DNA from 3 places in the Rahnella sp. RcJ3 genome. Region 3 is predicted to be linked to each of the others. Evidence: predicted binding sites of a transcription regulator. Region 3 holds the regulator's gene; each other region holds the start of a gene.
The links. Region 3 encodes Fur, which represses iron uptake genes when iron is present. Its sites were predicted from a motif close to ATAATAATGAGAACNACTATCAA; they were not measured.
Positions count from the first base shown of each region.

Region 1: the regulator Fur is predicted to act here: its motif matches at 12,115-12,137, upstream of DXU84_RS13395 (TonB-dependent siderophore receptor).
Region 2: the regulator Fur is predicted to act here: its motif matches at 1,968-1,990, upstream of fepB (Fe2+-enterobactin ABC transporter substrate-binding protein).

Region 1 is NZ_QSNX01000009.1:74,754-88,649, forward strand. Features, by position in the region: gene malF (maltose ABC transporter permease MalF) at 1-209, opposite strand, end outside; gene malE (maltose/maltodextrin ABC transporter substrate-binding protein MalE) at 281-1,480, opposite strand; gene malK (maltose/maltodextrin ABC transporter ATP-binding protein MalK) at 1,847-2,956, shown strand; gene DXU84_RS13360 (maltoporin) at 2,983-4,281, shown strand; gene malM (maltose operon protein MalM) at 4,512-5,408, shown strand; gene DXU84_RS13370 (AraC family transcriptional regulator) at 5,560-6,399, shown strand; gene DXU84_RS13375 (DUF2000 domain-containing protein) at 6,451-6,888, shown strand; gene DXU84_RS13380 (phosphatase PAP2 family protein) at 6,959-7,657, shown strand; gene DXU84_RS13385 (methylated-DNA--[protein]-cysteine S-methyltransferase) at 7,721-8,206, shown strand; gene gdhA (NADP-specific glutamate dehydrogenase) at 8,319-9,662, shown strand; gene DXU84_RS13395 (TonB-dependent siderophore receptor) at 9,732-12,002, opposite strand; gene fes (enterochelin esterase) at 12,228-13,571, shown strand; gene DXU84_RS13405 (ATP-binding cassette domain-containing protein) at 13,545-13,896, opposite strand, start outside.
Region 2 is NZ_QSNX01000009.1:89,280-94,104, reverse strand. Features, by position in the region: gene DXU84_RS13425 (hypothetical protein) at 1-1,671, shown strand, start outside; gene fepB (Fe2+-enterobactin ABC transporter substrate-binding protein) at 2,013-2,981, shown strand; gene fepD (Fe(3+)-siderophore ABC transporter permease) at 2,981-3,982, shown strand; gene fepG (iron-enterobactin ABC transporter permease) at 3,985-4,825, shown strand, end outside.
Region 3 is NZ_QSNX01000001.1:290,021-303,916, reverse strand. Features, by position in the region: gene kdpD (two-component system sensor histidine kinase KdpD) at 1-141, shown strand, start outside; gene kdpE (two-component system response regulator KdpE) at 138-827, shown strand; gene DXU84_RS01405 (PadR family transcriptional regulator) at 817-1,533, opposite strand; gene pgm (phosphoglucomutase (alpha-D-glucose-1,6-bisphosphate-dependent)) at 1,717-3,360, opposite strand; gene seqA (replication initiation negative regulator SeqA) at 3,385-3,936, opposite strand; gene ybfF (esterase) at 4,178-4,960, shown strand; gene ybfE (LexA regulated protein) at 5,222-5,503, shown strand; gene DXU84_RS01380 (methyl-accepting chemotaxis protein) at 5,580-7,244, opposite strand; gene fldA (flavodoxin FldA) at 7,666-8,193, shown strand; gene fur (ferric iron uptake transcriptional regulator) at 8,506-8,961, shown strand; gene chiQ (ChiQ/YbfN family lipoprotein) at 9,090-9,425, opposite strand; gene DXU84_RS01360 (OprD family outer membrane porin) at 9,439-10,809, opposite strand; gene glnS (glutamine--tRNA ligase) at 11,288-12,958, opposite strand; gene nagE (N-acetylglucosamine-specific PTS transporter subunit IIBC) at 13,151-13,896, opposite strand, start outside.

The DNA of each region.
Region 1 (13,896 bases), on a different contig from region 3:
AGACCGGGGTACACGTAGCGCCACGAATACGCGCGGCGGTTGCCATAAATGTATAAGCCGACACCGGAGAGGATCAGGGTTAGAACGGCAAAGAGGTATTCACCCTGCGCATACATCAGCACGATCAGATAACCGGTAAAGCAGGCGAGCAGGGCGATGATCAGCCACTTAAGCGCATTGCTGAACGGCCTTTTTTTGGCTACTGGCATAGGGACAATCCTTGTAGTGGCGGTACGGAGCAGGTTGGCTCCGTACCGTTCATTGAGCTAAAACGCAGGCATTATTTGGTAATGCGGGTTTCTACATCTTTCAGTGCTTGCGGAACGGTCTGACGGCCATTCACCGCGTTGATGATGGCGCTGCGTTCTGCGTACCAGAAGGCGCTCATCTGCGGGATGTTTGGCATGATTTCACCGTTCTTCGAGTTCGCCATGGTGGCAGCAATGCGCGGGTCTTTTTCCAGTTTCTCCTGATAAGACTTCAGCGCCACGGCACCCAGCGGTTTGTCCTTATTCACGACGGCCAGACCGTCGTCGGTGATCAGGTAGTTTTCCAGGAACTCTTTCGCCAGTTCTTTGTTCGGGCTGGCGGCGTTGATACCGGCTGTCAGCACGCCGACGAACGGTTTAGACGGCTTGCCGTGGAACGTTGGCAGCAACGTCACGCCGTAGTTGATTTTGCTCTTGTCGAGGTTTGACCACGCCCACGGACCGTCGATAGTCATTGCGGTCTGGCCTTTGTTAAAGGCGGCTTCAGCGATGGAGTAATCGGTGTCGGCGTTGATGTGTTTGTTTTTCACCAGATCGATGATGAATTGCAGGCCAGCCTGTGAACCTGCGTTATTCACGCCGGTGTCTTTGATGTTGTATTTGCCGTTTTCATACTTGAACGCATAACCGCCGTCAGCGGCGATGATTGGCCAGGTGAAGTACGGTTCCTGCAGGTTCCACATGATGGCGCTCTTGCCTGTGGCGCGCAGCTCTTTGTCCAGCGCCGGGATTTCTTCCCAGGTTTTTGGCGCTTCTTTAATGATGTCTTTATTGTAAATCAGTGACAGCGCTTCAACCGCGACCGGATAGCCGATCAGCTTGCCGTTGAAGGTGACCGCATCCCAGGTGAACGGGAACAGTTTGTCTTTGAAGGTCTGGTCCGGGCTGATTTCAGCCAGCAGACCGGATTGTGCGTAGCCGCCAAAACGGTCATGCGCCCAGAAGATGATGTCAGGGCCGCCGCCTGTGGCTGCCACTTGCGGGTATTTTTCTTCCAGCTTGTCCGGATGTTCTACCGTGACTTTAATGCCGGTGTCTTTTTCAAATTTCTTACCGACTTCCGCCAGGCCGTTATAGCCCTTGTCACCGTTGATCCAGATGACCAGCTTTCCTTCTTCTATTTTGGCGAACGCGGAAGATGACAACACCAGCGTAGCCAGCGCCGAGAGTGCCAGTGTGTGTTTAACAATCTTTTTAATGCTGAGGGTCATAATCCAATCCTTTTGTAGTCGGTTTTTTTATCGTCTGAGACGGAAAAGACAGGGTACGACGCCAGTGTGGATTTAACCTGTCACAGCTTCATCATCCCCCCCTCTACGCCCCCACCTCTCAGAATGTGATCCCACCGACACTCTCAGGCGTTATGTGGTTCATCACTCAAAAATATGGTTCGTTTTTTGCCATTCAGATCACGAATTTGATTTTTGCTGTGAACTTTCATCCGGTTGCGGTGAATCGTCATCCTCCCTGCTCCTCCCCCATGAAAAACTTTGTTACGGATGATTACGGTTACCGGCTAATCCTTCACTCTTCGTTGCATTGAGTTTTCTCGCTGGCAGCAAGTACAGGAGTTCAGGATGGCGAGCGTTTCCCTTAACAGCGTGTACAAAGCCTTTGGCGACACCGTGATTTCCAGCGACATCAACCTGGAAATAGAAGAAGGCGAGTTTGTGGTGTTCGTCGGGCCGTCCGGCTGTGGTAAATCCACTCTGCTGCGCATGATTGCAGGCCTGGAAGACATCACGTCCGGTGAATTGAAGATTGGCGATAAACGCATGAATGAAGTGCCGCCCGCCGATCGTGGCATCGGCATGGTGTTCCAGTCTTATGCGCTTTATCCGCATCTGTCTGTGGCAGAAAACATGTCCTTCGGCCTGAAGCTGGCGGGGGCGAAAAAAGCCGAGATCAATCAGCGGGTGAATCAGGTTTCCGAAGTGTTGCAACTGGCGCATTTGCTGGACAGACGCCCGAAAGCGCTTTCCGGCGGACAACGTCAGCGCGTGGCGATTGGGCGTACGCTGGTTGCCGAGCCGACGGTTTTTCTGCTCGATGAACCGCTTTCTAACTTAGATGCTGCGCTGCGTGTGCAGATGCGTATTGAGATTTCACGCCTGCATAAGCGCCTGAAACGCACCATGATTTACGTGACCCACGATCAGGTCGAAGCGATGACGCTGGCCGACAAAATCGTGGTGCTCGATGCCGGGCATATCGCGCAGGTCGGTAAGCCGCTCGAGTTGTATCACTATCCTGCCAACCGCTTTGTCGCCGGTTTTATCGGCTCACCCAAAATGAATTTCCTGCCGGTGAAAGTCACCGCTGCTGAGCCTGCGCGCGTACAGGTCGAATTGCCGAACCGCCAGCAAGTCTGGCTGCCGGTGGAAGGGACCGACGTGAAAGTCGGCAGCAACCTGTCACTGGGTATCCGCCCTGAACATCTTCTGCCAAGCGACGTCGCTGAAGTGACGCTTTCCGGCGAAGTGCAGGTCGTCGAGCAACTGGGTAACGAAACACAGATCCACATCCAAATTCCGGCAATTCGTCAGAACCTGGTGTACCGCCAGAACGACGTGGTGCTGGTAGAAGAAGGTGCAACATTCGCCATCGGTTTGCCGCCACACCGCTGCCATCTGTTCCGCGAAGACGGAACGGCATGTCGCCGGTTACACCCCGAACCTGGTGTTTGAAAGCACGCGATCCCCTACAGGAGAAAATGATGATCACAATGCGTAGTTCTTCCCTGGCGCTGGCAGTGGCTGCTGGCATCCTTTCTACACAAGCAATGGCGGTGGATTTCACAGGTTATGCCCGTTCGGGTATTGGCTGGACCGGCAGCGGCGGCGAGCAGCAATGTTTCAAAGCGACAGGTGCAGACAGCAAATACCGTCTCGGTAACGAATGTGAGACGTATGCAGAGTTGAAACTGGGTCAGGAAGTGTGGAAAGAAGGGGATAAGAGCTTCTACTTCGACACCAACGTGGCGTATTCCGTTTCTCAACAGAACGACTGGGAGTCAACCGATCCGGCTTTCCGCGAAGCAAACGTGAAGGGTAAGAACCTGATCGAATGGCTGCCGGGTTCGACTATGTGGGCCGGTAAGCGTTTCTACCAACGTCATGACGTTCACATGATCGACTTCTACTACTGGGATATTTCAGGTCCTGGTGCGGGTCTGGAAGACATCGATCTGGGCTTCGGTAAACTGTCTCTGGCCGCCACCCGTAACACCGAAAGCGGCGGTTCATACGGTTATATCGCTGACCAGCGTAATGAAGTGCCTACCTCCAACGACGTGTTCGACGTGCGTCTGGCAGGCCTGCAAACTAACCCGGGCGGTGTGCTGGAGTTAGGGGTGGATTATGGCCGTGCTAACGCGCGTGATGGTTATTCACTGGCTGACGATGCGACCAAAGACGGCTTCCTGGTCACTGCGGAACATACGCAAAGTATTTACAACGGCTATAACAAATTCGTGCTGCAATATGCCGCAGATTCCATGACGGATCCGGGCCAGGGCGCGGCGAACGGCCACTCGAATGGTGCTGCCATCAACAACAACGGCAGCATGGTGCGTGTGCTCGACCACGGTGCTATCGACTTCAACGACACCTGGAGCCTGATGTACGTGGCGATGTATCAGGACGTTGACCGCGATAACAACAACGGCACCACCTGGTACACCGTCGGTGTCCGTCCGATGTACAAATGGACCCCGATCATGAGCACCTTGCTGGAAGTCGGTTACGACAACGTGAAATCCCAGCGTACCGGCGACAAAAACGGCCAGTACAAAGTCACCCTGGCGCAACAATGGCAGGCGGGCGACAGCATCTGGTCACGTCCGGCCATCCGCGTGTTTGCCACTTATGCGAACTGGGATGAAAAATGGGGCTACGACACTGACAGCGGCGCAAACAATGGCTTAGCGATGAACGACACCAGCACGACCACATACAGCCGTGGTAATGACGACGAAATAACCTTCGGCGCCCAAATGGAAATCTGGTGGTAATTTTTTCCTTCCTCCTTCGCGCTGCCGATGCGTTGGCTGCGCGTCCTCGCCCCGGTCACGTAGTTGTCTACGCTCCCGGGGACTTGGACGCTTGCCGCCTTCCGGCAACCCGAAAGAGTTTGGAAAAATGGCAATGTAAGCTTTAAAAAAACGCAGTAAAGAAGATGTGCTGGCTGGCGGATTATCGCTGATGACCGCCAGCCTTCATGGTGATTTCAAAGGAAACAATAATGAAAAAGAATCTGCTGTCACTGTGTCTGTCGCTGAGCCTGTTGGCTGCTGCCCCTGCGGTGGTGAACGCTGCGCAAAATGATGCGAATACTGCACCGGCTATTTCCAGCCAGACCTTACGCAACCTTTCATGGACGCCGCTGGTTCCGCCAGTGACGCAGGATGTAACGCTGGGTACGTCCAGCGCTGAAATTAATCAGGGTGAGATTCAGGGCGCCGTCGGGGCATTCGCTTTACCTGCTGACCGGGGTTCGCTTGAAATTACGCTGACCAGTATCGCGACCGGTAAAACCGTGTATGCGCCAAATGTTCTGGTGCTGGATGAGCAGATGCGTCCGGCTGCGTTTTACCCTTCCAGCTATTTCCCGTATCAGAAACCAGGTATCGTCTCGAGCGATCGTCTGGAAGGCACACTGAAACTGACGCCGGCACTGGGTCAGAAACAAATTTATCTGCTGGTGTACACCACCCGTCAGGACTTAGCTGAGACCACGCAGATGGTGAACCCGGCGAAAGCCTTCGCTGCGGGCGTGGGTAACGCGGTGCCGGATATCCCGGATCCGATTGCCCGTCATACCCCGACCGGCACATTGAGCCTGAAAGTCACTGCCGAGCAGAAAACCGGTAACGTGATGATTGGTCAGATCTTCCCGTCTTCCGCACCAGCAGCCGCTGCACCGGTCGTCGTCGGCAGCACACAAGCGCCTGCGCCTGCCGCAGCACCGGCAAAACCGAGCGAGCCAATGCTCAGCGATTCAGAAACCTACTTCAATGACGCGATTAAGAAAGCAGTGAAAGCAGGGGACGTTGATAAAGCCCTGAAATTGCTGGACGAAGCCGAACGTCTGGGTTCCAAAACCGCCCGTAAAACCTTTATTGAAAGCGTGAAACACTAAGTTTTTCAGCGCCTCCCCCGAGAAAAAGCTGGCAGTTTTTTCAGCTCCTCCCCCTGCGAAGGGGGAGGCCGGGAGGGGGTTTTAAACCCACCGAGTTTTATTCACTCCGCCTATTTGTTACCCTGTTGTTAATTCATTCAGCGGGGGATGTATGGCGTCTGCAAACTGGGTCGATTTATCGAAAGATAAAGACAGCGGGATCGAGACGATCCACGCCCATTTCGAAGGCCATGCTTACGATCCCCACTGGCATGACAGTTATCTGGTCGGTGTCACTCAGTACGGTTTGCAGCAGTTCAGTTGTCGCCGCCAGAAACATCAAAGCCTGCCGGGCAAAGTCTTTATGCTCGAACCGGGCGAAATCCATGACGGCGATGCGGTGCAGCCCGGCGGTTTTACCTATCACATGTTGTATATCGATCCGCAATGGCTGAGCCGCGAGCTGGCGGCACGGCGCGATTCCCTTTCTCCGGCCGGTGATCCGAGTTTCGAAAATACCTTAGCGCAGGATCCGCAACTGGCGCAGGCGACGTCACGGGCTTTTCAGGCGCTGCACGGCAAAGACCTGCGCATTGTCCGCCAGACCGCGCTCGACGGCTTGCTCTGTGCACTGGGCGGCCATCTCACCTGGCAGCCGCCGCGACTTCAGGGGCATGCGCCCTGGTCGCGGTTGGCGCATCAGGCGCGGGAATATCTGCATGCCCACTTGCACGAAGACATCGGCCTCGAACAACTGGCAGCGGCGACCGGCGAAAGCCGCTTTGTGGTCAGCCGTGCGTTTAAAGCTGAATTCGGATTGCCGCCGCACGCCTATCTTATTCAGCTGAAACTGACCCGCGCCCGTGAAGGGCTGGCGCTCGGGCGCACACCGGCTGACGTGGCGGCTGATTTAGGTTTTGCTGATCAGAGCCATCTCGGGCGCTGGTTCCGCCGCGCCTATCAGCTCACGCCAGCACATTACCGGCGTCTGTGCACAAATCTTCCAGATTGAGAAAAAGTGACGGGTTAAGCTCATGTTTCAACTGAACCGGAGCCTGCCATCATGAATACGCCTGCAACCATTCTGCCTTCGTCACCGGAACGCTGCGTGATTGTCATCAACCAGCAACTTGCCGCCGGACATGCCGCCAATGCCGCCGCCGTTCTGGCCCTGACGCTCGGGCAACGCCATCCGTCGCTGGTGGGCGAGCCGCTGATTGACGCTGATAACCGCGTGCATCCGGGGCTGATCCCGATTGGCATCAGCGTGCTGGTTGCCGACAGCGAACAGCTCACGCACCTTCATCAGCACCTGCTTCATGATGACGAAATGGACGGAATTATTTTTCCGGTCGAAGGACAGCAAACCACGGATTACGCCGCGTTTCGCGAAGCGGTGTCTGTTGTGCCGACGGACAACCTGCAACTGCTGGGCATTGCGCTGGCGGGTAAAAAGAAAGTGGTGCGCAAGCTGACCGGAAAACTCGGTTTGCTCGGCTGATGTTTGTCATTTAAGCGTCACACTTGTTCTCTACTCTCCTGATATTCAAACTAATATCAGGAGTTTTCCCGTGCGTAAGTCCCTCGTTGCTCTGCTGCTTTTCACCCTCGGTTCCACTTTTGTCGTTCAGGCGGCTGACGAAGCCAAACCCTTTATCACCAGCCAGGAACTGGATCTGACGAAATATCTGCCCGCTCCACCGGCGGATGATTCGGCGCAGACCAAAGCGGAACTGAAAGAATTGCTGGAAATTCAGGCCACCCGTACGCCGGAGCAGGAAAAAGTGGCGATTGCTGATGCTGAAGAAAACGTCTGGCGTTTTGCCGATGTGATGGGGCCGGACTTTGATGCCGCGAAACTGCCGAAAACCGCTGCGCTGTTTGATCGTATTGTGGCGACCGAAGACGTGGTGGACGATTACGCCAAGAAAGCCTTTAACCGCCCGCGTCCTTATATGCTCGATGAACAAATTCATCCGCTGCTGAAAAAATCCAAATCCGGCTCATGGCCTTCCGGTCATTCTACTATCGGCTATCTGATGGCGACGGTGCTGGGCGAAATGGTGCCGGAAAAACGCAACGCGCTGTTCACCCGGGCGGCCGGTTACGCCGAAAACCGTCTGGTAGCGGGTTTCCATTACCGTTCTGATACCGTGATGAGCCGCACCGGTGCTGCACTGATCGCGCAAAAAATGGAAGAACAGCCAGATTTCAAAACCGAATTCGACGCGGCGAAAGCGGAACTTCGCGCACAGTTGGGCCTGAAATAATTTTCGTCAGTTCCTGCCTTTCCGGTAAAGTGTGGGGCGTAAAACTTGCAGAGGAAGGGACTGATGGAAAACAGATTCAAGCGGATGGCATCGCCGGTCGGGTTACTCACACTGGCGGCGAAAGGCGATAAGCTGACCGCCATTTTGTGGGAATGTGAAATCGACGGGCGCGTGCCGTTGGGCGATATGATTGAAGACCCGTCGTTTCCGATCTTGCTGAAAACCGAACAACAGCTGAACGAATATTTTGCCGGTAAGCGTACCCGTTTTGAGCTGGAACTCGATTTCACCGGCACCGAATTCCAGAAAGAAGTCTGGGCGGCGTTGCTGGAAATTCCGTTTGGTGAAACGCGCAGCTACGGCGAGATCGCCCGTCGTATCGGTCGCCCGAAAGCGGTTCGTGCCGTGGGCGCGGCCAATGGCCGCAACCCGATTTCTATCGTGGCGCCGTGTCACCGGGTGATTGGTGCTTCCGGGAAATTAACCGGCTTTGCTGGCGGGCTGGACAACAAGTTGTTGTTACTGAAGCTGGAAGGTCGTAAATCTTAGGGTTTTTATTGGGAAATAAATTGCTTGATGTCCGCTTGTCAGTCGATGCATAGTCAAAAAATAAGCAGTAAATAAAAAAGACAACATCACTTACAAACGGAGTTTTACCTTAATGGATCAGATTCAATCCCTCGAACAGTTCTTATCCTCAGTTCAGCAACGCGACCCGCATCAGGTCGAATTCTCCCAGGCCGTACGTGAAGTTATGACCACGCTATGGCCTTTCCTCGAACAAAATCCGCAATACCGCCGTTCTGCTTTACTCGAACGTCTGGTGGAGCCGGAACGTGTCATTCAGTTCCGTATCGCGTGGGTGGATGACAAAAATCAGGTGCAGGTTAACCGTGGCTGGCGTGTACAGTTCAGCTCGGCCATCGGCCCGTATAAAGGCGGCATGCGTTTCCATCCGTCGGTCAATTTATCGATTCTCAAATTCCTCGGTTTTGAGCAGACCTTTAAAAATGCCCTGACCACGTTGCCAATGGGCGGCGGGAAGGGCGGCAGTGATTTCAATCCGAAAGGCAAAAGCGAAGGCGAGATCATGCGTTTCTGTCAGGCGCTGATGCTGGAACTTTACCGTCATCTCGGGCCGGATACCGATGTGCCTGCGGGTGATATCGGCGTCGGCGGGCGTGAAGTCGGGTATATGGCGGGGATGATGAAAAAACTCTCCAACAACACTGCCAGCGTGTTCACCGGCAAAGGGTTGTCGTTCGGTGGCAGTCTCATCCGTCCGGAAGCCACAGGTTATGGCCTGATCTATTTCACTGAATCGATGCTTAAACGCCATGGCCTGGATTTCGAAGGCATGCGCGTGGCGGTGTCTGGTTCCGGTAACGTCGCGCAATATGCGATTGAAAAAGCCATGTCACTGGGTGCACGGGTGATTACGGCGTCAGATTCTAACGGTACTGTCGTCGATGAAGCAGGCTTTACTCCTGAGAAACTGGCGCTGCTGACCGAAATCAAAGCCAGCCGCGATGGCCGCGTAGCCGATTACGCGCAAAAACTCGGACTGACGTATCTTGAAGGGCAGCAGCCGTGGAACGTGCCGGTGGATATCGCGCTGCCTTGCGCCACGCAAAATGAACTGGATGCGGATGCGGCACGCGTGCTGATCGCCAATGGCGTGAAAGCGGTGGCCGAAGGCGCGAATATGCCAACCACGATTGAAGCGACCGACTTGTTCACCGACGCGGGCGTGTTGTTCGCACCGGGCAAAGCGGCGAATGCCGGTGGCGTGGCGACGTCAGGTCTTGAAATGGCGCAGAACGCTGCGCGTCTGAGCTGGAAAGCCGAAGAAGTGGATGCGCGTTTGCGTCACATCATGCTGGATATTCACCAGTCGTGTGTCGAATACGGCGGCGAAAGCCAGCAGACGCAGTATGTCCGTGGCGCAAATATCGCCGGCTTCGTCAAAGTCGCTGATGCCATGCTGGCGCAGGGCGTGCTGTAAGCCCAAAGTCAGGTTTCAGACACAACAAAGCCACCTTTGCAGGTGGCTTTGTTTATGCGGACAACATACTCAGAAGTGCGTATTCAGGCTCATGTAGAACGTGCGGCCCGGTTCGTTGTAGGTTGCCGCGCCTGCGCCGTACATATAGGCGCCGGTGGTGGCATTACCCACGGTCTGGGCATTACCCGCACGGAACTGGCGTTTGTCGAAGACGTTATCAATACCCGCCGTGACGCTGACATTTTTGGTCGCGGTGTAGGTGCCGCTCATGCCGACCACAGAATACGGGCTGACTTCATTCTTCTCACTGCCGGTGACGGCTTCACCTTTGTAGTTGTATTTCTTCGGCTTCTGACGGCCATACCAGGTCAGGGTAGATTGCAGAGAGAGATCTTCCGTCGCCTGCCAGCTCAGCGTGGAGTTGATGGTAAATTCCGGGATGATCGACAGATAATCGCCGGTCTCTTTGTTTTTACTTTCAATCATGTACGTGCCGTTGTTATTCCAGGAAACGGTGCTGCTGACCGGAATATTCAGCGTGCCCTCCAGCCCCTGAACCACGGCTTTCGGCACGTTTTCCCATTTATATACATCAGTTGTGCCGGTGGAGGACGTGCCGGTTGGCAGATAACCGGATTCGATTTTGTTGCGATAATCGTTGCGGAAATAGGTCACGCCCGCCTGATAACCGTTGCGGTGGAATTCCAGCCCGATCTCTTTGTTAACGCTGGTTTCCGCATCCAGATCTTTATTCCCCACCAGATAACAACCGCCGCCGCTGGCCGCACAACCCTGACCTTTACTGTACAGCACGTAGTTCGGGTTGGTCTGATACAGGCTCGGCGCTTTATAGGCGCGGGCGATACCCATTTTCAGGGTGAAATCGTCGCCCAGTTCCTGAGACAGGTTCAGCGACGGGCTCCAGTTATTGCCGACAATGGAGTGATGGTCGAAACGCAGACCCGGCACCAGCATGGTGCTGTCGGTCAGCTCAATATTATCTTCGGCAAACAGCGAGAAAATCTCTGCCTGAGAATAGGGGCTGCGGTTGGTGCTGTCGGTACCGGCAATCGCGCCGCCGAGCATAGCCTGCGTGTTGGAAGACGGATCTTTCATCTTCTGCTGGTTCCATTCAGTGCCGAACGTCGCGGTTTGCGGCACGCCCAGCTCAAACGGAATACTGACTTCGCTGTGCGCCAGAATGTCGCCCAGAGCGATGGTGTTGAAGTCTTCGTCAGAGAAGATGCCTTCGGTACCGCCCGCCAGCCCTTCATCCATGCGCGAGTTACGGGTTTTTTCGTACTGCACGTAGTTGTTGGTGGTCACACCGTTATCCCATGCGCCTTTGTAGGTCACCGAGTAGGACTGGCGGTAAATGCGGTTAGTCTCTTCACCGTACATGCTTTTCACCAAATCACTGGTGTTGGTGTTCTGCGTGTCGCCTGCGTACAGGTTGCCCTGACGGCTGTTGGACACTTCAAATTCCAGTGACTGCATGCGGGCAAAATCCCAGTGCAACAGGGCGTCGATATTCTTATCGATCACGCCTTCGCGACCTGCCGGAACGGTGTCAGCATAGGTGCCGGTACGCTCAGACTGATGACCGTCGTTGATGTACTGCGCGTCAGCCTGCGTTTTGCTGTAGCCACCGAACAGGCGGAAACTGAACTGATCGTTGAGCGGGCCGGAGAGGCTGAAATCGGTACGTTTGGTCGAGCCTTCGTCTTTATGTTGTGGTGCGTTCAGATAGGTATTCCAGGAACCGTGCCACTCCTGAGTGTCTTTTTTAGTGATGATGTTCACCACGCCACCCGCCGCGCCGTTACCGTAACGCGCCGCCGCCGGGCCGCGGATCACTTCGATGCGCTCGATCATATCGGGCGGAACCCAGCTTGTGTCGCCGCGGGTATCACGCTCACCGCGCCAGCCCTGACGCACTGAGTTGCGGCTGTTCACCGGCTTACCGTCGATCAGGATTAAGGTATTTTCCGGGCCCATACCCCGGATGTCGATCTGGCGGTTATTACCGCGCTGGCCGCTGGTAGAGTTACCGGTCAGGTTTACGCCGGGCATGGTGCGGATAAGTTCGTTGATGTCGCGTGCCGGAGGGCGTTTTTGGATTTCATCAGAAGTGATGGTGGAAACGCCGGGAGCCTGAAGGTTTTGCTGTGCGGCGGTGACAACCAGTGTGTCGCTGGTGTCTTCCTGTGTTTCTGCGGTGTTCTGGCTGGCGTCTGTTGTGCGGGGTATGGTGCTTTCTGCCGCGCTGACGGGCAAAGAAAGTGCTGATCCCAGCCCGATTAAGGTTGCCAGAGAATAGTGTGGTAGCCTGCTTTTCATAGTGGATTCTGCCCTGAAATCCATCCGTTCCTGCAAAACAGATTTAGTGAACAGGAGGATGGCCTGTTGTGTGTGTATTTTTATCGTCCCGTTTACGGGCGGTAACACACTATTGCAAATGCAAACAATTATCAATACGATTCCCATTCATAATTTTCAGGAAGCAGGTCAATCATTCTGCAAATTATGCCTTCTCTCACTGCCAAAAGACTGTAAAGCGTAAACATGATGAAATCGCAGTTTCCGGAAAAACCCACCGCGCAGGCGATGTTAGCAAGCTCTCAGGCGGGAAGTGCCGAATGGTGGAAAGACATTAAAGCGCAGGGTTCACCCTTGATCGAACGGCTGAATGATGATGTATGCAACGTGACGTTCTTCTGGCGGGATCCGCAGGGCAGTGAGGCGACATCGGATTTCCAGCGGGTGTGGATCAACATCAATGGCATCACCGATCACCATCAGTCTTTACCGCCGCAAAGCCTGCAAAGACTTGCGGGAACCGATGTCTGGTCGCTGAGTATTACGCTGCGCTCCGGCTGGCGCGGCAGTTACAGCCTGATCCCGCGCACCAGGCCCGGCAGAGAGTTCCCGCAGGATCCCGATGCCTATACCGCCATGCTGGCTGCGCGGGAATGGTGGAAAGATATGTTCGCCCATGCGATTTATGACCCGCTGAATCCGAATCAGCCGTGGCCGGGGGCGAAATCTCACGCGCTGTCGCCTTTGCATATGCCCGACGCATTGCCGCAGCCTGCCTGGCGGGAGTTTGATCTCCACGGTGCCGCGTTGCCACAGAAACCGGCAAAACTGCAAACCTATCAGTGGAACAGTGCGCGTCTGGGCAACCGGCGCAAGGTCTGGATCTACACTACCGGCGAAAGCCAGGATCCGGCATCGCGCCCGCTGGCGCTGTTGCTCGACGGCCAGTTCTGGGCGCAGCAGATGCCGGTCTGGCAGCCGCTGATGCAACTGACGCAGGAAGGCACATTGCCGCAGGCCGTCTACGTGCTGATTGATGTGATCGATACACAGACCCGCAGCCGCGAACTGACCTGTAATGCAGATTTCTGGCTGGCCGTTCAGGAGGAGTTATTGCCCGCCGTGGCGACGCTCGCACCGCACAGCAGCGATGCGAACAAAACAGTGGTGGCGGGGCAGAGCTTTGGCGGGCTGTCAGCGTTGTACGCCGGTTTGCACTGGCCGCAGTGCTTCGGTCTGGTACTCAGTCAGTCCGGTTCTTTCTGGTGGCCGCGACGTAATAAATCGCAGCAGGATGAAAATCCTGACGAGGCGGATTTGTTACTGCGTGCGGTGAGTAACGGGCTGGGGGCTGCCAGCCATCTGAAAATTTTCATGGAAGCGGGCAGCAATGAACGACTGATTTATCAGGTGAATAATCAGATGGATGAGCTGCTGAGCCGCACCAAAAACAGCGTGCATTATCGCGTGGTCGATGCCGGTCACGATGCGCTGAGCTGGCGCGGCGGATTAGCCGATGGCCTTCAATACCTGTGGAACGAAGAGCCATGGAGCACCGGAGATTCAACCGTTACCCAGCGGGATAATTAACGGTGTATGCGAAACCGGACAGTCGATAATGGCGCAGCGTAGCCCGAAAACCTGTTCGATCAGTGCCGGTGTGACGATGTCTGCCGGTGCGCCCTCAGCCAGTATTTTTCCATCGCGCATGGCAATCAGATGCCCGGCGTAACGACATGCCTGATTCAGGTCGTGCAACACCACCACCAGCGTGCGGCCGTTTTCCTGATTCAGGCGACACATCAGTTCCATCAAATCAATCTGATGCGCGATATCCAGCCAGGTTGTCGGTTCATCCAGCAATAACAACGGCGTTTGTTGCGCCAGCACCATGGCTATCCACACCCGCTGGCGC
Region 2 (4,825 bases), on a different contig from region 3:
TCCTCTGAAATAGATATCCAAGCTAATATTTTCGGTGTGATGAATCCAGAGAAAAAAAAACTTAAATCCATTACTGAGAAATTTAACAGTATCAATATCGGTGCATATGGATTACGTTTAAGTCTAGGACGGTTTGTTTCAGCACTAATGAACTCAAACAGCAATGAACTCGTAAAGAAAGATAAAATTATTGTTTTTGATGACTTAGAAAGGTGCCAACTTGACTTAGATATCACCTTAGGGGTAATAAACAAGTATGTCGAACATCATGAGTGTCGGGTTATTGTTATTTGCAACGATAAAAAAAGCGACCCATTATTTTCTTTATCGAAAGAAAAATTATTTGGGCTAACATTAAAAGTTCTACCAGATATTGAACAGGCATTTGATGAATTTACTAAACTCAAAAAATACGACCCGATTAAAAAAAACCTTAAAGAATTAATCCTAAGTATATTTCTCACTTCTAAAATACAATCTTTACGCATACTCAAACATACAATAAATGACTGTTTACAACTTTATTCAATATTAGAGGATAAACATAAAGAAAATAAACCCTGCATAGCTGAATTATTTTCTTTATTCTTAGCCATTACTTATGAAGTTAGGTCAGGGGGAATCAAAGAAAGTGATTTAATTATCAGAAGTGATCAATTTAAAAATCACCTTTTTAATAAAAAAGCGGCAAAAATTAATATGTTCCCTATGATAGAAACGGACAAAAAAGAGGAGTTACCATCGGAGTCTGACGTAAGAATAAAAAAAGCCATAGATAAGTATGCGCCTATTTTGCTTGGTAGTAATATTATTACTAACGATGACTTAATCAACTCTATCTTTAATGGGAATTTCAATAGAAAGGGAATTTGCGATTCTGTGAACTTATCATCTCATTTTGCTGAGGCAAGAAGCACTCCAAACTGGATAATCGCTTATAATTATTATAACTATGAAAATGACATATTAGAGAAAGCAACTGAAGGCCTTAAGAAAGACTTTGAAAATAGAAGGTTAATTATTCCTGGTGAAATGTTACATCTTTTCCACCTCATGTTCCTGATGTCCTATATAAATGAGATAAATCTATCTTATGAAGACATTGAGAAAAAATGTAAAGAATATATTGATGACATTTACTCTAGAGGTGAAATGGAGCCAACTGAAATTAAATTCGATCCTTATAGAAATAATAGTAATTATAACGGTTATGGTTATTGGACTGAGGATGATTACAAAGAGTATGCGGGGCGAGTTAAAGTTTACTTGAAAAGTGTGCGTCAAAAGTCTTTTAATGATCAGCAACCTGCTATCCAAAATTCACTTATGGAAACTTTACGAAGTGACGTCGTTAGGTTCTCAAAAATTATTGGATATGATAATGGCCAGACAGGCGAATATTACCAAATACCAATTCTTTCGGGAATTCCTGCAGAAGTTTTTGTTAATACATGGCTATTAAACCCAACATCTCAATGGAGACATGTAACCTATTCTTTACAGCATCGTTATGCGAATGATAGGTTAGATCGAGAAATGGTTGACGAGAAAGAATGGTTTAAAGAAGTTGTGAAAATCATAGAGGAACGGGCTGCTACTGAAAAGGGGTTTAAAAATCAAATGTTGAACATGTTGATCCCATCTGAACTTAAGGAACAACTTTTTCAATAAGTACTCTTTGTCGCAAAATTGTCGCACTAAGATAGAGATATTGCCGTATATTGACTGATATTCACATTGCAACCCATTGATATACCGTTAAGACATTGTTTTTCAATGGGTTACATGATTCTCATAATCGCTTGGTCGCTGGTTCAAGTCCAGCAAGGGCCACCAAATTTTAGCTTAAGATTCAAACGATTAAGCCACTTCATACAGAGTGGCTTTTTTGTTGCGTGAATACCTGTCTTCCCCTGACTTTTACACGGATTGAGCCTCTCTCGTCATTGACCCCATACGCCCTGCATATAATAATGATAACCATTAACATTAAAGAATCAGGAATGGATCCAATGACAAGGGCTGGTTTTCGCCGTTTTTCAGGGATGGTTGCGCTGTTGTTATCGCTGCTTGTCGCCACGCAGGCTTTCGCAGAAGGCTGGCCACGGCAAGTTATGACCTCAAAGGGAAGCATCACATTACAACAGCCGCCGCAGCGGATTGTCTCCACCAGCGTCACCGTCACCGGCACATTGCTGGCGATTAATGCGCCGGTTATCGCCAGCGGGGCGACTGCGCCCAATAATCGGGTTTCCGATGCTCAGGGCTTTTTCCGCCAGTGGGGCGATGTCGCGAAACAACGCGGTGTGCAGCGGCTTTATATCGGCGAACCGAATGCTGAAGCCATTGCCGGACAGGCACCGGATCTCATCATTATTGCCGCCACAGGCGGGGATTCCGCACTGAAACTCTATGATCAGCTGTCGGCCATTGCGCCGGTCATGGTGGTCAATTACGACGATAAAAGCTGGCAGGAACTCGCCACCGAATTAGGCCGGGCGACGGGTAAAGAAACCGATGCCGCCAAGGTTATCGCGCAGTTTTCAGCCCGTGAAGACAGTCTGAAAAAAGCGATACATTTGCCACCGCAGCCGGTGTCCGCGCTGGTTTATGGATCAGATGGCAAAAGCGCCAATCTGTGGACGCCCGCGTCACCGCAAGGTCAGTTGCTCCGGCAGTTAGGATTCAGCCTCGCGCCGGTTCCGCTGAATTTAGCCGCCAGTTACAGTCAGGGCAAACGCCATGACATCATCCAGCTTGCCGGTGAGAAAATGCCGGAGGCGATGAACGGCCAGACGCTGCTGTTATTTTCCGCCAGTCAGCCTGATGCACAACGGCTGCTGACCAATCCTTTTCTGGCGAAGTTACCTGCCGTGCAGGCCGGGCGCGTGTATGCCATGGGTGACGACACGTTCAGACTCGATTATTACAGCGCCAGCAACATGCTGAATCAGCTTGAAAAACTGTTCGTAACTCACTGATGTCCCGCTCAATAAAAAATCTCACAGCGCTGTTGGTTGCCTTGTTTTTGCTCTGCCTGATGATGGCGCTGAGTCTGGTGCTGGGCGAGAAATCGCTTGCGTCCGGCACCGTGATGTCAGCGCTTAACGGCCAGTGCACTGGGGCGGACTGCGTGATTGTCACCGATGCCCGTGTGCCGCGCACGCTGGCCGGTTTGCTGGCAGGGATGGCGCTCGGATTATCCGGTGCGCTGATGCAAATCCTCACCCGCAATCCGCTGGCTGATCCCGGTATTCTTGGCGTTAATGCGGGTGCGGCTTTCGCGGTGGTTATCGGTATCGCCTTTTTTGGCGCAACGGATGTCAGCCACTATTTGTGGTTCGCGTTTGCCGGTGCCTTACTGGCAACATTGCTGGTCGCCATGATCGGCGCGCTGGGACGCGGAAAGCTGGATCCGGTACGCTTAACTCTGGCGGGCGTCGCGCTCGGCGCTGTGCTGGAAGGCATGTCTTCGGGGATTTCCCTGCTCAACCCGACCGTCTACGATCAGTTGCGATTCTGGCAGGCTGGCTCGCTGGATATCCGCAATATTACCGTGATTAAAACCATCACACCGCCGGTGACTTTTGCGGTTGCCCTGAGCTTACTGATGGCCCGTTCCCTGAATAATCTGACGATGGGCAACGAACTGGCGACGGCGCTCGGCACCAAAATCGCGACCACGCAGTTGCTGGGATTACTGGCGATTACGTTGTTGTGCGGCAGCGCCACAGCGGCTGTCGGCCCCATCGCCTTTGTCGGCCTGATGGTGCCGCATATGGCGCGCTGGATCTGTCGTGCGGATCCGCGCTGGATGCTGCCGTGGACGCTGGTGTTAACCCCGACGCTGTTGCTGGCAGCCGATATCGCCGGGCGTTTTCTGGTTACCGGAGAATTGCGGGTTTCCGTGGTGGTCGCCTTTATCGGCGCGCCGGTGCTTATTTTCCTGGTACGCCGTCCCGGTGGATTACACAGAGGTTAACCATGAGCCAGACTCTTACAGAACCTCGCCCGCTGAAAAAACCTTTGCTGCTGTCGCGCCCCTTTCTGACCGCCTGCGGACTGGTGTTATGCCTGCTCCTGCTGGCGGTTTACGCGCTGGGTAGCGGAACACTGGCACTGACGCCGTCGCAGGTTGTCAGCGCCCTGCTCGGCGACGGGCCGAAAAACCTGAGCATTATTGTCACGCAATGGCGTCTGCCGCGCGTGGTGATGGCGATGATTCTCGGTGCCGCACTCGGCATCAGCGGCGCGATTTTTCAGTCGCTGCTGCGCAATCCATTGGGAAGTCCGGACGTTATCGGTTTTAACACCGGCGCGTATACCGGCGTTCTGCTGATTATCGTGTTGTTCAATGGCGCTGCGGGCGACCTTCTCCCCGGCGCGATGGCAGGCGGCGTCGTGACCGCACTGGTGGTATACGCCCTGGCATGGCGTCAGGGCATCGAAACGTTCCGCCTGATTATCGTCGGTATCGGCGTACGGGCGCTGCTGATTGCGGTCAATACCTGGCTGATTATTCACGCCTCGCTGGAATCGGCGCTGACGGCTGGCTTGTGGAATGCCGGTTCGCTCAATGGCATCACATGGGAGAAAAGCCTGCCGGCGACCGGGATGATTATCGTCGCCTGCATGCTGGCGCGTTGCTTATCCGCTCCGATGCGGTTGCTCGAAATGGGCGATGATGCCGCCTGTGCGCTGGGCGTACCGGTGACGCGTTCACGTTTATTGCTGATGCTGGCGGGCGTGGCGTTGACCGCCGCGGCCACCGCGCTGGCCGGGCCAATTTCCTTTATTGCGCTGGTGTCACCGCAAATTTCGCGTC
Region 3 (13,896 bases):
GCCATTATTGAGGTGCACGACGGACGGATCTGGGCGGAAAATGGCCCGAACGGCGGTGCGCGTTTTCGTTTCAGGCTGCCGCTCGAGGCATCGCCGGAGATGGAAAGTGACATGGAATCAGACATCGACGAGGTATCGTGAGCGCATCCCCGATAAATATTTTAATTGTTGAAGACGAAAAAGAGATCCGCCGCTTTGTGCGTACGGCACTGGAGGCGGAAGGCCTGCGGGTGTTTGAAAGTGAAACGCTGCAACGCGGGCTGATTGAGGCCGGCACGCGTAAACCGGATCTGGTTATTCTCGACCTCGGATTACCAGACGGTGACGGCCTGACCTATATTCGTGATTTGCGCCACTGGAGCGCCATCCCGATTATTGTGCTGTCGGCACGCACCCGTGAGGAAGACAAAATTGCCGCGCTGGATGCCGGTGCCGATGATTTTCTCACCAAGCCGTTTGGCGTCGGTGAACTGCTGGCGCGGGTTCGTGTGGCCCTGCGCCGCCATACGGGCAGCGCGCAGGAAAGCCCGCTGGTGACGTTTTCTGATGTGACGGTAGATTTGATCAACCGGCGCGTACAGCGTAACGGTGATGATTGTCATCTGACGCCGATTGAGTTTCGTCTGCTGGCCGAACTGCTGGCGAACAGCGGCAAAGTCATTACTCAGCGTCAGTTACTGAGCCACGTATGGGGCCCGAATTACGTCGAACACAGCCATTATCTGCGCATCTACATGGGGCATTTGCGCCAGAAACTGGAAGCCGACGCCACCCGGCCACGTCATTTACTGACCGAAACCGGCGTGGGCTATCGCTTTATGCCTTAGGTTCGTCAGTCTGCGGTTTGGTTTCGGCAAATTCGGCTTCCAGACTTTCTGCAGCCTGCTGCAAAATCGCACTCACCCGCACCACCTGTTCCGGCGTTAAATCCGCACGCATCATGTTACCGCGCAGTGCATGCCTCAGGCGGTGCATCGACTCATGAATGCCCTCTGCCAGGTTGTTTTCACGCGGACGCTGCGCGCCAGCCAGACGGGCAAAAATCACATCAACCACCGCCTGATGTTGCGCCAGTTCCACTTTACCGGCTTCGGTGATCTGATAACTTTTCCGGCCATTACCTGTGGCGACAGGCTCGAGGAAATCCTGCTCTTCCAGCAGCGTCAGCGTCGGATAAATCACGCCAGGGCTTGGTACGTAAAGACCTGACGATGCCTCTTCAATCGCTTTGATCAACTCATAACCATGGCTCGGTTTTTTCGCCACCAGCGCCAGCAGGACGCGGCGTAAATCACCGTGTTCGAACAGACGATGTACACCGCGCTCGCCACGACCACCCCGACGACCATCGCCACGCCCGCGATGTTCACGCCCTTCCTCACCCCTGTCTTCCCCACGATGACGACCATCACGGCGTAACATATGACGCTCGCTGTGATCACTGCGTTCTGATTCATGACGGCAATGACCGCGATGCCCTTCTTCCCGGCTACCGTGACCGCGATGGCGGCCTTCAAACATTTTGCTAAACATAATTTATGTCCCATTTAGATATATCGAATCATTTCGATATATCTAAACTAGATCGGTTTTCAGAAACTGGCAAGCCGAAAAATGCATTTAGATAACTCTTTTTGATGTCTGAACTTCCGGCAAAAAATGGACAAAAAAAAAGCGCTGAATAATCAGCGCCTTTGATGAGAAGCAGAGAACGGCTTATTTAGCGTCGGCAAGCACTTTGCTGACGATTTCTACCGCTTCTTTCTCGATTTGCTCACGGTGTTCAGCACCGAGGAAGCTTTCACAATAAATCTTGTAAGCTTCTTCTGTACCGGACGGACGGGCCGCGAACCAGCCGTTTTTGGTCATCACTTTCAGGCCGCCGATGGACGCGCCGTTGCCCGGTGCGTTGGTCAGACGGGCGGTGATCGGGTCACCGGCCAGCGTGTCGGCTTTCACCTGTTCAGGAGAAAGTTTAGACAACGCGGCTTTCTGCGCATGAGTCGCAGGTGCCTGAATACGGTTGTAGCTTGGTGCGCCAAAGCGGGCAGCCAGCTCATTGTAATGTTCCTGCGGGTTCTTACCGGTAACGGCAGTAATTTCCGCCGCCAGCAGGCACATGATGATGCCGTCTTTGTCGGTAGACCACGGCGTGCCGTCGAAACGCAGGAAAGAAGCCCCTGCACTTTCTTCGCCACCAAAACCGAAGCTGCCGTCAAACAAACCATCAACGAACCATTTGAAACCAACCGGCACTTCCACCAGTTTACGGCCCAAATCTTCCACCACGCGGTCGATCATCGCACTTGAGACCAGCGTTTTACCGACGGCAACGTCTTTGCCCCACTGCGGACGGTGCTGGAACAGATACTGAATCGCCACCGCCAGATAATGGTTCGGGTTCATCAGACCCGCAGGCGTCACGATACCGTGACGGTCATAGTCAGGATCATTAGCAAAGGCCAGATCGAATTTATCGCGCAGCGCCAGCAGACCCGCCATTGCGGATTCGGACGAGCAGTCCATACGGATCACGCCGTCGTGGTCGAGATGCATGAAACGGAAAGTCTGATCGACTTCATCGTTCACCAGCGTCAGATCCAGTTTGTAATGCTCCGCGATGCGTTTCCAGTATTCGATACCGGAACCGCCGAGGGGATCCACCCCCAGTTTCAGACCCGCTTTCTGAATCGCAGCCATATCAACGATGTCGGTCAGCCCTTCGATAAACGGCTGAACCAAATCTTTCGCTGTCAGATGACCACTTTTCCACGCCAGATCCAGAGACTGACGTTTCACACCTGTCAGTTTCGCGGCCAGCAATGCGTTAGCACGTTTCTCAATCACGGAGGTCAGGTTGGTATCCGCCGGACCGCCGTTGGTCGGGTTATATTTGATGCCGCCATCTTCCGGTGGGTTGTGCGAAGGCGTGATGACGATGCCATCCGCCAGCGCGCCGCCGTTACGGTTATGCGTCAGAATGGCGTGAGACACAGCCGGTGTCGGCGTAAACCCGTTGTTTTCCTGAACAATGACATCAACGCCATTGGCGGTCAGCACTTCCAGCACGGAAATAAACGCCGGTTCAGACAACGCGTGCGTGTCTTTACCCACGTAGCATGGCCCGGTGGTGCCCTGCTCTTTACGCACTTCGGCAATCGCCTGAGCAATCGCCAGAATATGCGCTTCATTAAAGCTGTGACGCAACGCGCTACCGCGATGGCCGGACGTGCCGAATTTCACAGCATGCGCCGTGTTTGCCGGATCCGGTTGCAGAACGTAGTACTGTGACGTTAACTGCGCCACATTGATCAAATCGCTTTGCTGAGCAGGTTGCCCTGCACGGGGGTGATTAGCCACTGGCGCTTCTCCCTTACGCTGAAATTAAAGGGTGCCGCAAACTTTGTCAGTCAGTTCCGTCGGGAACTGCATGAGCTGCATGATGTGTTCAATCATGCTGCGTTTGCGACCTGTGTTGGTATTCGTAATAACCCAATACGGCGTTCCGGGAACGTGTTTAGGCTTGGTATGAATGCCGTTTTGCAGCAAGGTTTGCTGGTCACCGGCAAAGTAAGTCCGCGTGCGCCCGGTCAGAGAGTCGGTCGCCGTCGCAAATTCTTTAGGGTTCAGGGTATACAAGGTCGAGAGGATCAGCATAAAACGGTTAACCGCTTTAGTCTGTTCTGCGTATTCGTCGGACAGCAACAGTTCACGAACGGCGCGGACTTTATCACGCGACGTCGGTGCGGCGGCGGCAGGTTTTTCCTGCGCGACAGTTCCGGCGATAACAGAAGTGGTCACTGGTACGGCAGGAGCGGTCTGACCGGCAGTAAACTTCAACATACGGCGTAAAATATCAGACGCACTTTCACCGATTGCTTGCGTGTGGCTGGCAATGTAGCGGTAGAGTTCTTCGTCAACCTCAATAGTTTTCATCTTTATCCAGTACTGTTTTTCTACTTAATTCATTCGAAAGGATTATACAAATTTCTACGCAGTAACAAACAGAGGAATTGCGCCGCGAAGTAAAATCCAGACAACTTCCCGATTTTGCTGCATGCAGGCTCCGGCCCGTTCTGCTCCTGGTAGTCAAATCCCGCTCAGGCATCTGGCAGAAACTTTCTGTTTTAAAAAATTATCCGCAAGTCATGATAACCTAATGAGATTGTTTATCTGTATGAACTTCTCTATGAAATTACATTATCGCCTGCAAGAATCTGAAGTCGCTGACAGCACTGCACTGCCGGTTTTGCTCATCCACGGATTGTTCGGCACCCTTGATAATCTGGGCATTCTGGCCCGGGACCTGAGACAACAGCATAACGTGTTACAGGTGGATTTGCGTAATCACGGCCAGTCAGGACGTTCTGATGAAATGTCTTACGCCGCCATGGCGCAGGATTTAGTGGAAACGCTGGATGCTGTTGGTTTCCAAAAAGTCATTGTGATCGGCCATTCAATGGGTGGGAAAGCGGCGATGGCGTTGACGGCACTGATCCCCGACCGTATCGAAAAGTTGATCGCCATTGATGTCGCGCCGGTGGATTATCACGTGCGTCGCCATGATGAGATTTTTGCGGCGATTAATGCCGTGACCGAGGCAGGACTCCGCGACCGTACCTCCGCTACCGAATGCATGCGTACGTATATAAAGGAAGACGGCGTGATCCAGTTCCTGCTCAAATCATTCCAGCAGGGAGAATGGCGCTTTAACGTGCCGGTGCTGCTCAGTGAATACGAAACTATTACCGGCTGGGAAGACGTGCCTCCGTGGGATCACCCGGCGCTGTTTATCCGTGGCGGGCTATCGCCGTATGTGCAGGATGAATATCGCGACGCGATTGCCCGACAATTTCCGCAGGCCAAAGCGCATGTGGTGGCGGGAGCCGGTCATTGGGTGCACGCGGAAAAACCCGATGCAGTACTGCGCGCGGTGCACCGTTTCATCGATGCGGCCTGAGGTTTAACATCCTGGGGATAAATTGTGCAAAAAGTCTGCACAACTTAAGAAGTTATCATGAAATCAGGGTAATCAGGCGTTGTGAACCCCTGGTGCGCCAGTGTATGATTGCGCGCTATAATTTTGCCGCCCCGTTTACTCACAGTGAGTCGCGGGAGGTGAATTGGGTCAGGGTTTCTTAGCCCGAAATGTGTGAAACGCTCGTCAGGAACCGGCTTGCGGTTTTCCGATGTAAAAACTTCCCTGGTTGTACCGCTACCTATGGCAAAAGAACAACTGGATCGCACGACGATTGATCTGTTCGCAGATGACCGTCGTCCGGGGCGTCCAAAAACAAATCCGCTATCCCGTGATGAACAGCTCAGGATCAATAAGCGCAACCAGTTACGCCGCGATAAAGCGAGCGGCCTGCGTCGTGTGGAGCTGAAAATGAATGCCGATGCTGTTGATATGCTCAATAAGCTGGCAGAAGAACGCAATATCAGTCGTAGCGAATTGATTGAAGAGATGCTGCTGTCGCATCTTAACGGTCATGAAGGCTGATTGAAAAGCGGGTAACCCTCTCAGGCTACCCGTTTGTTTTTTCTTACTTATTCCATATTAATTCACGTCTTCCTGCTCAGAACGTTTCCCAGTTTTCAGCACTTTTCGCCGAAAGCATGCTGGTATCCGGACGCAATAACGGTGCGGAAATTGACTTCCCCGGACGTGAACCGACGCTCGTCACGCTATCTTTAAGTTTGAACGTAGCAACGGCATTGTTCAGCAATGAAGCCTGCTCTTCCAGTGATACTGCAGCCTGCGACGCCTGTTCTACCAGCGCGGCGTTCTGCTGTGTGACGCTGTCCATTTCTGTGACGGCAACCGCCACCTGACTGATTCCTTTGCTTTGCTCATCGGATGCAGAGGCGATTTCCGCCATGATGTCAGTGACATGCGTAATTGAGCGCACCACTTCATTCATCGTCTGACCGGCGTTTTCAACCAATTTCGAACCGCTGTCGACGCGGGAAACCGATTCGCTGATGAGCTGCTCGATTTCTTTCGCCGCCTGCGCACTGCGTTGTGCAAGATTGCGCACTTCGCTGGCAACCACTGCAAAACCGCGCCCCTGCTCGCCCGCACGTGCCGCTTCGACGGCAGCATTCAGCGCCAGAATGTTGGTCTGGAAAGCGATGCTGTTAATCACAGAAGTGATTTCAGCAATTTTCTTCGAGCTGCCGGAGATATCTTTCATGGTGCTGACCACGTCTGCCACGATGTTGCCGCCCTTCTGCGCGGTGGTGGAAGCCTCCATCACCAGCTGGCTGGCGTGATGCGCGTTATCGGCATTGTGTTTAACGGTAGCCGTCAGTTCTTCCATGCTGGCAGCGGTTTCTTCCAGCGCCGACGCCTGTTCTTCCGTACGGGAAGACAAATCGTTGTTCCCGGCTGAAATTTCTGACGCGCCCTGATAGATGTGATTGGTGCAGTTGCGGATGGTCTGAACGGTATTGACCAGGCTCAACTGCATCTCGTTCAGCAACGGAATCAGCTTACCGGCGCAGTTTTTACCGAATTCTTCCAGATAAAACGTCAGATCGCCGCTGGCGATCACCGCGAAGTGACCGCGGATTTTATCCAGCGGCTTCACCAGCGCCATCACCAGATAACGGTCAGTCAGCAATAAAATCACCAGCCCGATACCAAATGCCGTCAGCAGAATCACTTTGCTAAATGACGTCAGATGGGTGGATTGCCGTTGTGCCGCATCAAAATCGACAGCGATCTGACCGCTGACTTTTTCCATTGATGAGCCAAAGCTGCGGCTCAGTGCAGGCACGGTGGAATTGGCTAGCTGGTTATAGGACTCCGTATTTTTGCTGCGGGCTGCGTCGAACAATGGCGTGACGCCCTGCGTGATCAGATTTTCCCAACTGGTGATTAATTCCTGCACGGAGGAATCTTCCAGCCCCGGATGCGGTGCCGCTTTAAAACTGGCCAGAGCCTGCGTCAGCCCGCTGAGTGATTGTTTGGCGGTATCAAAAATTTCCGGACCTTTTGACGGATCGGCCTGAAGCTGTGCCACGGCGCGGCTCAGGCGCGTCACGGTACGAAAATACTGATCATTTCCTTTATTGATCAGCGCCATATTGTTGACCAGCTCGGTACTATTTTTGGTATTTTGGGTCAGTGTGTCCAGTGAGGTGACGGTGTAAAGGGAAACACCTGCCCACATGACGCAAAAGATGCCAAGAATGGTTAATAAAGCGGCCCTGATGGTGATATTTTTTAAAAACTGCACGATATGCCTCTCTCGAAACATGTCTGTTTCTGGCCTGAGGATTGACGGGGATGCGGAGAATCAAGACAGGTAACCAGCAGGCAAGTGCCCCAGGACATGTTTGAACACCTCTCCGGGCATCGATTTCTTTATTATGTTGAGATTGCTCCCGAATCATCTATCGGCGGAATGTTCTCGAAATTTAGTATTGTGACGACTTATTTCTCAAACTTGCTTTTGACCTTATTAAGCCTGAGGTTAATTCGCCGCAGGTGAAAGCACACAAAGGCGATAACACATAAAAATATTGCCCGATAAACTTATTTCCCAGTTAAGAAGGCGAGCAGAAGCATATTCTCCGCCGCACGAGTTTGCTATCATCTGCATTATTATTGCCTGCGTTGCAGAGCACTTCATTGAGAACAAGAGGTTAGGTAATCTTATGGCCGTTGTAGGTATCTTCTTTGGATCCGATACAGGTAACACCGAAAACATCGCAAAAATGATCCAGAAGCAATTGGGTAAAGATGTTGCAGAGGTGCATGACATTGCGAAGAGCAGCAAAGAGGATCTGGAAAAATTCGATATTTTGCTTATCGGCATTCCAACCTGGTATTACGGTGAAGCGCAGTGTGACTGGGACGACTTTTTCCCAACGCTGGAAGAGATAGATTTCGAAGGTAAGCTGGTGGCACTGTTTGGTTGCGGTGACCAGGAAGACTACGCCGAATATTTCTGCGATGCGCTGGGCACCGTGCGCGATATCATTGAGCCACGCGGCGCAGTGATTGTCGGACATTGGCCTACCGAAGGTTACCACTTTGAAGCATCTAAAGGCCTGGCGGATGATAAGCACTTCATAGGACTGGCAATTGACGAAGATCGTCAGCCCGAACTGACCAGCGAACGTGTTGATGCCTGGGTGAAACAGATCACAGAAGAACTTAGCCTTTCTGAAATTATTGGCTAAAAACCCTGTTGGCCCTGAGGATTTATTCTACAATTGAAGGGCCAAACTATTACTGAAATTAACAATTTAACTGCTACAAAATTGTAACTTTCGGTCGTATCAAGGTACACTGAGTTCCTCTGTTTTTTCTATTGATCAAGTCGTTGCATTCCAAATGTGACCGGCAATTTGTGATCTTTATTAACAGGCTGTCGTTGACGAGAATTGGCACATTGCGTTAAACGAAGAGACTAAACGAATAATTTTGTGCCGCCGATGCCACAGGCTGCATGCCTCAACTTGATTAGCACATAGTAACAGGACTGAATCCGCATGACTGACAACAACACCGCACTGAAGAAAGCCGGCTTAAAAGTCACGCTTCCGCGCCTCAAAATCCTGGAAGTGCTGCAAGCGCCGGAAGGTCATCACGTTAGTGCGGAAGATCTTTACAAGCAACTGATTGATATGGGTGAAGAAATTGGCCTGGCGACGGTTTACCGCGTTCTGAACCAGTTTGACGACGCCGGTATTGTCACCCGTCATAACTTCGAAGGCGGCAAGTCCGTATTCGAACTGACCCAGCAACATCACCACGACCACCTGATCTGTCTGGATTGCGGTCGTGTGATCGAATTCCGTGACGAATATATTGAAGGTCGTCAGCGTGAGATTGCTAAGAAACACGGTATCAAGCTCACCAACCACAGCCTGTATCTGTACGGCCACTGTGAAGCAGGCGATTGCCGCGAAGATGACTCTTTGCACAACGATAAACCTGCGCAGTAATCTGCACAGGCTTTGACTAAATTAACCGCTGAAAAGCGGTTTTTTTATGTCTGATATCGACGCAGATTGAGCCCGGATAGCAGGCATAAAAAACCCCGGCAAGCCGGGGTATGTTTCGCTGCTGAGATTCACGGCTTAGGTGAATTGTTCGTTTTTATTTCCTGCCAGATTTTCCCGCAATCAGCAGCATATGCCTGACCGTCGCCAGTTTTACGCGCCGTCAGACATCGCTGATAATCCACCACGCGCACCGTCTCCTGTTCTGCAAATTGCTGGTGGGCTTTTTCCTGTTTCAGTTTATTCAGTAACACCTCGCAGGATGCCAGTTTGTCCGGATTGCCTTCTGACGTATTGATACAGGCACGGTAATCTTCCCGCGTTTGGGATATTTGTGCCTGATCGGCGGTGGGTGCACAACCGGCCAGCAAAACAGCCGAAACCATGATCATCAGTAATTTATTCATCGACATAGCGACCTCAGAAAATAGTAAATGGAGCGATAACGATGAATTTCACGTCTTTTTCATCCTGGAAAATGTTGCCGTAACCGCCGCCCCAGCTCGGTATGTCCGAATGGTTGTCGTACTGGGTGTAATGCAGTTTGAACAACGTCCCTTTGGCGCGCCCTTCCTGAATGGTGTACAGCGCATCCAGGCTCCATGCGCTTTCTTTCAGACGCTGGCTCTGGTCATAAGCGGCGTTGGTGCTCGGTTTGGCATCCCAGGCATAGACGTACGAACCACCGACCGCGAAGCCCGGTAAATCCCATTTCGCCAGATCATACAATACGCCTGCATATACTGCTTTTTCACCGTTGGCGTTGAAGTCCGAGCGGTTGTCCCACCACACATCAAGACGGCCGTTTGAGGAAGAATAAGTCGGGGTCATGCGCTGCAGGAAGTAGCCCTGATTCCCTTCCGCTTTCACCATCGTCCCTTCCAGACGCCAGTTAAACTGCCCGGTGGTATAGCCAAAGGTCAGTGCCTGCAACCATGCCAGACCGTCATACAGACTGTTCGGATCATTCTTGTCACTGATGCGGTCTTCTGCACCATAGAACTGATAGCTGGTGGTCAGCGGATTGCCCAGCAGATCCATTTTGTACGAGGCCTTAGCAAAGTACTGATCGACATAACTTTCAGCCTGGCCAAATGCGCCTTCCAGTACGAAGTCATTTTTAAAATCATATTTCGCACCGAGCGAATGAATATAAGAAACGCCGGTTTTCTTGTCATTCTGGCGGAAATCATCCATTTCCAGATGCCACGGCGATTTATATTCATCAGCCCACATATAGGAGAAACTCAGTTCACCCGGGTCACCGAAATCGTGTTTATAACCGGCTTCCGCACCGCGATACGTACCCGGCATAAAGCTCCAGTGCGGTGCGATCAGCGTCTGTCCGGTAGGCTGAATATACCCTGCGTGCCCCCAGAATCCGCCATATTTGAATTTACCGGCTGCCTTATAAAGACTGACCCCACTTTTATCCCCGGAGTAATCTTCGTCGTAGGCGCGGTTGCTGTTAGAAAAGGCGATTTCGTTGGGATGGCCGCTCTCGCTGCTCTCGGCCATTTCAATCGCCGTAAAGGCTGCGATATCAATACCAAACATGTCCCAGGCATAGCCGGAAGAAAAATCGAGGTTCAGGTTAGCGGTAGAATGCGAAAGGTTGGTTGTATAGTCTTTGTAGTGGTCACTCGCCGGATCCATGTCCTTGCGGTCACGTTCACGCTGCCAGTAGTACACACCGCCGGTCAGTGTGGAATCATCAATAAAACCGGCTGCTTTGGTCTCTTGTGAAAACATCATTCCGCCACCCAGTAAGGTGCCGGCGAGAGAATACATGGCAGGTTTCAGGTAAGCCGATCCCCTGCCCCTGTTACGGTGCTTGTGCATAGAGATTCCTCATGTTGACTAAAAAAACGAGCAAAACCCAAACGGGTATAAAAAGCGGTCGCCAGAGGCGTAACCGGTTAAATCAACATCAAGAGTATTTTTCGCGACGCGAATTATCAATGAGTAATTAATCATTAATTATCGAAATATGACAAAGTGCACATAAAGATGAAAAAGCATTACAGAGGTATGCAGGAAAGGATTAAAGCAATGGACTATAATAATATATAATTAAAACATACGATTAAACAAAATCATCTTACAGTTTAAACGTTTCAGCAATATGAACGGCTGTGGCACAACGTTTTAAAAGTAAGCATAGGAAATACATTAATTCGCGACGAAAAACAAAAGGCATCTCTGACAAGAATAACAGGCGAAAAAAAACGCAGCCTGAACTGCGTTTTTATTACCTCATACTGAGGGCTTACGCGACGGGTTTGCTTTCCCAGGTATCACGCAGGCCAACGGTACGGTTAAACACCAGATGTTCAGCACTTGAGTAGCGATTGTCGGCACAGAAGTAACCTTCACGCTCAAACTGCAGGCTGATTTCAGCCTGTGCAGCCACCAGTGATGGCTCCACGAAACCGTGGGAAATCACCAGGGAATCCGGGTTGATGGTGGTCAGGAAGTCTTCCGCCTGGCCCGGGTTTGCGACGCTGAACAGACGGTCATACAGGCGGAACTCAGCCGGTTTGCCTTCAGACGCGGACACCCAGTGGATCACGCCTTTCACCTTGCGGCCATCGGCAGGATCTTTGCTCAGCGTGTCGATATCGTAAGAACAGAAGATAGTGGTGATATTCCCTTCCTCGTCTTTCTCGATACGTTCTGCTTTGATCACATACGCATTACGCAGGCGCACTTCTTTGCCCAACACCAGACGCTTGTACTGCTTGTTGGCTTCTTCGCGGAAATCAGCCTGATCGATGTAAATCTCACGGGTAAACGGCACTTCGCGGGTGCCCATTTCCGGTTTGCCCGGATGATTCGGCATCTTCACCATCTGCACATCATCACCGGTAAAGTTTTCAATGATCACTTTAACCGGATTGATAACCGCCATGGCGCGCGGTGCGTTCTCGTTGAGATCGTCACGGATGCAAGATTCCAGCGCCATCATTTCAACGTTGTTATCCTGCTTGGTAACGCCGATACGACGGCAGAATTCACGGATAGATGCCGCGGTATAGCCCCGGCGACGCAGACCTGAAACGGTCGGCATGCGCGGGTCATCCCAGCCTTCAACAATCTTCTCGGTCACCAGCAGGTTCAGCTTGCGCTTGGACATGATGGAGTATTCGAGATTCAGACGGGAGAATTCGTACTGACGCGGGTGGCATGGAATAGAAATATTATCCAGAACCCAGTCGTACAGACGACGGTTATCCTGGAATTCCAGCGTACACAGCGAATGGGTGATCCCTTCCAGCGCATCGGAAATGCAGTGGGTGAAATCGTACATCGGATAGATGCACCATTTTTTACCGGTCTGGTGATGTTCTGCGAATTTAATACGGTACAGAACCGGATCACGCATCACAAAGAATGGCGAGGCCATATCGATTTTTGCACGCAGACACGCAGCGCCTTCGGCGAACTCACCGTTACGCATTTTTTCAAATAACGCAATGTTCTCTTCCACGGTGCGATCGCGGTACGGGCTGTTTTTACCCGGCGACGTCAGGGAGCCGCGATATTCACGGATCTGGTCAGGAGACAGTTCATCAACATACGCCAGACCTTTGTTGATCAGTTCAAGCGCATAAGCATGCAGTTGATCAAAATAGTCCGAGGAGTAATGAATATCGCCGCTCCAGTCGAAACCTAACCACTGGACGTCGCGTTTGATTGACTCAACGAATTCGATGTCTTCTTTTGCCGGGTTGGTATCGTCAAAACGCAGATTACACTGGCCCTGATAGTCTTGCGCGATGCCGAAATTCAGGCAGATAGATTTCGCATGACCGATGTGCAGATAACCATTAGGCTCAGGTGGGAAACGGGTGTGAACGGTATTGTGTTTCCCGGTCGCCAGATCTTCATCAATAATCTGACGGATAAAATTTGTTGGGCGGGCTTCAGCCTCACTCATTGTGCAATTCCTCTACGCAACATTGACTCTACGGATAACCGCTTATGTTCCAACAAGCCACGCCGGGAAACAACCGTTAGTTGCATTAAATCGTGGTTATCTCTGCTGCCTCTGTCCTCAGACAATAAAAAGCGGGAAGAGATCGCTCTCTTCCCGCTGTCACTACGTCGACCTGTTACGTCATCCGCAGGGTTATTTGCCCTGGATATCGAACAGTTTCGTTTGACCGGCAACCACTGAACCGCTGGCCAGTGACGTCACACCGGTATAATCATCAATATTGCTGACGACTACCGGGCTGATCATTGAGCGCGCATTGGCATTCAGATAATCCAGATCCAGTTCCAGTACAGGCTGACCGGCAGTGACTGTTGTCCCTTCTTCAACCAGGCGGGTAAAGCCCTGGCCGTTCAGTGCAACAGTATCAATCCCCATATGCACCACGATTTCAGCACCGGAAGTCGTTTCCAGGCAGAACGCATGATTGGTATTGAAGATTTTCACCACCGTGCCCGCAGCCGGCGACACAACGATTTTATCGGTAGGACGGATGGCAACACCATCACCCACCGCTTTGCTGGCAAAGGCTTCATCAGGCACCTGATCCAGCGCCACAATGTCACCGGTAACCGGAGACACTAAAGTTTCCACTACCGTTTTCACGCTGTTTGGCACTGCCTGAGGTTTGATTTCAGACACTGGCGCAGCCGGAGTCACGGTAGCCGCAGCAATCGGGCCTGCATTCAGTGCGGTACGCATCGCACCGGCAATGATTTCGGCACGGGTACCGACAATCACCTGCACGCTTTGTTTATTCAGACGGATAACTCCTGAAGCGCCCAGACGTTTCGCCAGTCCGTCGTTGACCAGTGCGGAGTCTTTCACGTTCAGGCGCAGACGGGTGATACAGGCATCAATGCCGGTCAGGTTTTCTGAAC